Regions from separate parts of the Kitasatospora sp. Ki12 genome, predicted to be linked through region 1. Evidence: predicted binding sites of a transcription regulator. Region 1 holds the regulator's gene; the other holds the start of a gene.

Region 1 (2,460 bases):
GATGGTGTGGGTGGTCTCGGCGATCTCGACGTACAGGTCGCCGGCCGGGCCGCCGCCGGGGCCGACCTCGCCCTCGCCGGCCAGCTGGATCCGGGTGCCGTTGTCGACACCGGCCGGGATCTTGACCGTCAGGGTGCGACGGGCGCGGACCCGGCCGTCGCCGGCGCACTCCGGGCACGGGGTCGGCACGACGGTGCCGAAGCCCTGGCACTGCGGGCAGGGGCGGGAGGTCATGACCTGGCCCAGGAAGGACCGGGTGACCTGGGAGACCTCGCCCTTGCCGCGACACATGTCGCAGGTCTGCGCGGAGGTGCCGGGGGCCGCGCCCTCGCCGCTGCACGTGGTGCAGGTGACGGCGGTGTCGACCTGGAGCTCCTTGGTGGTGCCGAACGCGGCCTCCTCCAGGGTGATCTCCAGCCGGATCATGGCGTCCTGGCCGCGGCGGGTGCGCGAGCGCGGGCCCCGCTGGCCGGCCGCGGCGCCGAAGAAGGCGTCCATGATGTCGGAGAAGCCGAAGCCCGCGGCGCCCGCGCCGAAGCCGCCCGCACCGCCGCCGCTCGGGGACAGCGGGTCCCCGCCGAGGTCGTAGACCTGGCGCTTCTGCGGATCGGAGAGCACCTCGTAGGCGGCGTTGATCTCCTTGAACCGCTCCTGCGTCTTCGGGTCCGGGTTGACGTCCGGGTGCAGTTCGCGTGCCAGGCGCCGGAACGCCTTCTTGATCTCGTCCTGCCCCGCATCCCGTCGGACGCCGAGTACCGCGTAGTAGTCCGTGGCCACCAAATGCTCCGCTTGTTCCGCCTGTAGTAGTGCTGCGACTGGACGCCGTCAGTTTGCCCGACGGCTGTTTGCTACGACTCGGCCAGGATCTGACCCACGTACCGCGCCACCGCCCGCACCGCCCCCATTGTGCCCGGGTAGTCCATCCGGGTCGGACCGATCACACCCAGTTTGGCCACGCTCTCGTCGCCCGAACCGTAACCGACGGACACCACCGAAGTGGAAATCAGCCCTTCGTAGGCGTTCTCACGCCCGATCCGGACCGTCATCCCCGCGTCGTTGGTCTCACCCAGGAGGCGGAGCAGGATGACCTGCTCCTCCAGGGCCTCCAGCACCGGCTGGATGGTGAGCGGGAAGTCGTGGCCGAGGCGGGTCAGGTTGGCCGTGCCGGCCAGCATGATCCGCTCCTCGTTCTGTTCCGCGAGGGTCTCGAACAGCGTCGCCAGGACCGTGCTGACGGTCGGCCGGTCGGCCTGGTCGAACGCCGCCGGGAGCTCCTCCAGGAGCCCCGGGACCTCCGGGAGGCGGCGGCCGGCCGCCCTGGTGTTGAGCGCGGTCCGCAGGTCCGCCAGGACCGTCTCGCCGACCGGGCCCGGGCAGTCGACCATCCGCTGCTCGACCCGGCCGGTGTTGGTGATCAGCACCAGCATCACCTTCGCCGGGGCCAGCGCCACCAGCTCGATGTGCCGCACCGTGGAGCGCGTCAGGGACGGGTACTGCACCACCGCGACCTGCCGGGTCAGCTGGGCGAGCAGCCGCACGGTGCGCGCGACCACGTCGTCCAGGTCGACCGCGCCGTCCAGGAAGTGCCGGATGGCCCGGCGCTCCGGGGCGCTCATCGGCTTGATCTCGGCGAGCTTGTCGACGAAGAGGCGGTACCCCTTGTCGGTCGGGATCCGGCCGGCGCTGGTGTGCGGCTGGTGGATGTAGCCCTCCTCCTCCAGCGCCGCCATGTCGTTGCGGACGGTCGCCGGCGAGACCCCGAGGTTGTGCCGCTCCACGAGCGCCTTGGAACCGACCGGCTCCTCGGTGCCCACGTAGTCCTGCACGATCGCGCGGAGCACGGCGAGCTTGCGGTCGTCCAGCTGGCGGACCTCACCGGCCATGGGGCACGCACCTCCGTCTTCGCACGTTGTCCGTCTGTGTCCCTGTGTGTCACTGGGTTACTGCTGCGGGCCGCTCCGGGAGACCCCGCCCTTGGCACTCTGAACACGCGAGTGCCAAAACCGTATCTGCCAGTGTAAGGCCCGGGTCCTACGGCAGGAACGGCCCGACCGGCGTGATCCTGCCCGCAGTTCCGGGTACGGCCCGCGGGGCGGTGACCGTTCACGCTTCCCGGCGCGGGGGTGGTGCCCCGGGGCCGTCCGGGTGGCAGCATCGAAAGCGACGGCGAACGGAGGAGCAAGCGATGTCGAGCTCGGGCCAGCACAACCGTTTCGCACCCGATCGCGGCCTGACCGGCCGCATGGTCGCGACGATGTTCGTGATCGGGCTGCTGTACGTCGGTTTCACCGGCCTGCTGATCGCGCTGCTGCGCGGCGCCTGGCCGCTCATCGTCCTGATCTCCGGCGGGCTGTTCGTGGCCCAGTTCTGGTTCAGCGACAAGATCACCGAACGGGCGATGGGCGCCCACCAGGTGACCCCGGAGGAGTTCCCCCAGCTGCACGGCACGATCGACCGGCT
Region 2 (2,460 bases), 1.9 Mb from region 1:
ATCCCCACCATCCTGCGCACCTACACCGGCGGCGCCGCCGAGGTGAGCGCCGAGGGCACCACCCTGGCCGAGGTCATCGCCGACCTGGAGCGGAACCACCCGGGCATCGCCGCCCGCATCCTGGACGACACCGGCAAGCTGCGCCGCTTCGTCAACGTCTACGTGAACGACGACGACGTGCGCTTCGCCGAGGGCCTGGCGACCGAGATCAAGGACGGCGTCGGCGTCTCGATCATTCCGGCGGTGGCCGGCGGCTGCTGAGCCGCGAACTCCCGCCATTCGGCCGCCCGCGCGTACGGAATTCCGATCTCCGTACCCGCGGGCGGCCGGTTGCATTCCGGCTGGAATATTTTCGAATGGAGTCGGAGTAGAGTGTCGCTCGACTGGGAACAGGGGTTCCCTCTCGGCCCGGCGGCAGGACCGGGCGAGGTTCCGTCGGAGGACGTCCGGCCGGTGAGACCGGTCCGTGAAACATGTCAGGCCGATGTCAGAATTACCGCGGGGATTTGAGTAATTCGTCCGCTATGCCCGGCGTGAAATGCCGAGATCTTCCCGATTCAACCCGTCCTGTCCCCTGCCGTCGCAGCGGAATTACCGGCGGTTGACCCTGTTGCAGAGGGCTTCGGTCCGGATACATTCAGCGGCGGTCGACGCAATCACCCGCTCACCGGAAGCCGTACGGCGACCCGCGCGGAGGGCTGCGGCGTGCACGGCTGCGCCCAGGGGGGGTTCCCCGGGCCGGCCTTCAACCAACCCGGGCCCGCGACCTGCGGGCACGTGAAGGGCCAGCACAGCACAAGGGGAGTTCGGAATGGCTCAGGGCACCGTCAAGTGGTTCAACGCGGAGAAGGGCTACGGCTTCATCGCGGTCGACGGTGGTGCGGACGTCTTCGTCCACTACAGCGCGATCCAGATGGACGGCTACCGCACCCTCGAGGAGGGCCAGCGGGTCGAGTTCGAGATCTCCCAGGGACAGAAGGGCCCGCAGGCGGACATGGTTCGCGCGGCGGTCTGACCCCTTCCGACTCCAGGAGCTCGGCCCGGCCCACCGCTGGTGACCACTCGCTTCTCGACGGGCCCGTACGACACGTGTCGTACGGGCCCGTCGGCGTTCCCGGGCGGTCCCAGCGGGGGCTCGCGGGTTGGCGATTGGGCTTGCACTCGACCACCGTGAGTGCTAATCATTGGCGTTAGCACTCACAGCGTGAGAGTGACAGCGGACCGGGTCGGTGAGGCCCCCGGGAGCGGTAGGGGAAAAGACCCCCGCACACCAGGGCCGTCCGTCGCGGGCACCCCTTGGTCCGAGCAGTCGACCGTGTCCCGGAGGACCACTTCTGATGGCCAAGATCATCGCCTTTGATGAGGAAGCTCGCCGCGGCCTTGAGCGTGGCATGAACCAGCTCGCCGACGCCGTGAAGGTCACGCTCGGCCCCAAGGGCCGCAACGTCGTGCTGGAGAAGAAGTGGGGCGCCCCCACGATCACCAACGACGGTGTCTCCATCGCCAAGGAGATCGAGCTCGAGGACCCGTACGAGAAGATCGGTGCGGAGCTCGTCAAGGAGGTCGCCAAGAAGACGGACGACGTCGCGGGTGACGGCACCACCACCGCCACCGTGCTCGCCCAGGCCCTGGTTCGCGAGGGTCTGCGCAACGTCGCCGCCGGCGCCAACCCGATGGCCCTGAAGCGCGGCATCGAGAAGGCCGTCGCCGCCGTCTCCGACCAGCTGCTGGCCCAGGCCAAGGACGTGGAGACCAAGGAGCAGATCGCCTCCACCGCCTCCATCTCCGCCGCCGACACCCAGATCGGCGAGCTCATCGCCGAGGCCATGGACAAGGTCGGCAAGGAAGGCGTCATCACCGTCGAGGAGAGCAACACCTTCGGTCTGGAGCTCGAGCTCACCGAGGGCATGCGCTTCGACAAGGGCTACATCTCGGCCTACTTCGCCACCGACCTGGAGCGGATGGAGGCGACGTTCGAGGACCCGTACATCCTCATCGCCAACTCCAAGATCGGCTCGGTCAAGGACCTGCTCCCGCTGCTGGAGAAGGTCATGCAGAGCGGCAAGCCGCTCGTCATCATCGCCGAGGACGTCGAGGGCGAGGCCCTGTCGACCCTGGTCGTGAACAAGATCCGCGGCACCTTCAAGTCCGTCGCCGTCAAGGCCCCGGGCTTCGGCGACCGCCGTAAGGCCATGCTCGGCGACATCGCCATCCTCACCGGTGGCACCGTCATCTCCGAGGAGGTCGGCCTCAAGCTGGAGAACGCCGGCATCGACCTGCTGGGCACCGCCCGCAAGGTGGTCATCACCAAGGACGAGACCACCATCGTCGACGGTGGCGGCGACAGCGAGCAGGTCGCGGGCCGCGTGAACCAGATCCGCGCCGAGATCGAGAACAGCGACTCGGACTACGACCGCGAGAAGCTCCAGGAGCGCCTCGCCAAGCTGGCCGGCGGCGTGG

The links. Region 1 encodes HrcA, which represses chaperone genes, less so after heat shock. Its sites were predicted from a motif close to TTNGCACTCNGNNNNNCNGAGTGCNAA; they were not measured.
Region 2: the regulator HrcA is predicted to act here: its motif matches at 1,155-1,181, upstream of groL (chaperonin GroEL).

The regions. Positions count from the first base shown of each region.
Region 1 covers NZ_BAAIHT010000001.1:3,429,111-3,431,570, reverse strand. The annotation lists gene dnaJ (molecular chaperone DnaJ) at 1-777, opposite strand, end outside; gene hrcA (heat-inducible transcriptional repressor HrcA) at 849-1,883, opposite strand; gene htpX (zinc metalloprotease HtpX) at 2,186-2,460, shown strand, end outside.
Region 2 covers NZ_BAAIHT010000001.1:1,555,655-1,558,114, reverse strand. The annotation lists gene ACYP53_RS06695 (MoaD/ThiS family protein) at 1-261, shown strand, start outside; gene ACYP53_RS06690 (cold-shock protein) at 812-1,015, shown strand; gene groL (chaperonin GroEL) at 1,338-2,460, shown strand, end outside.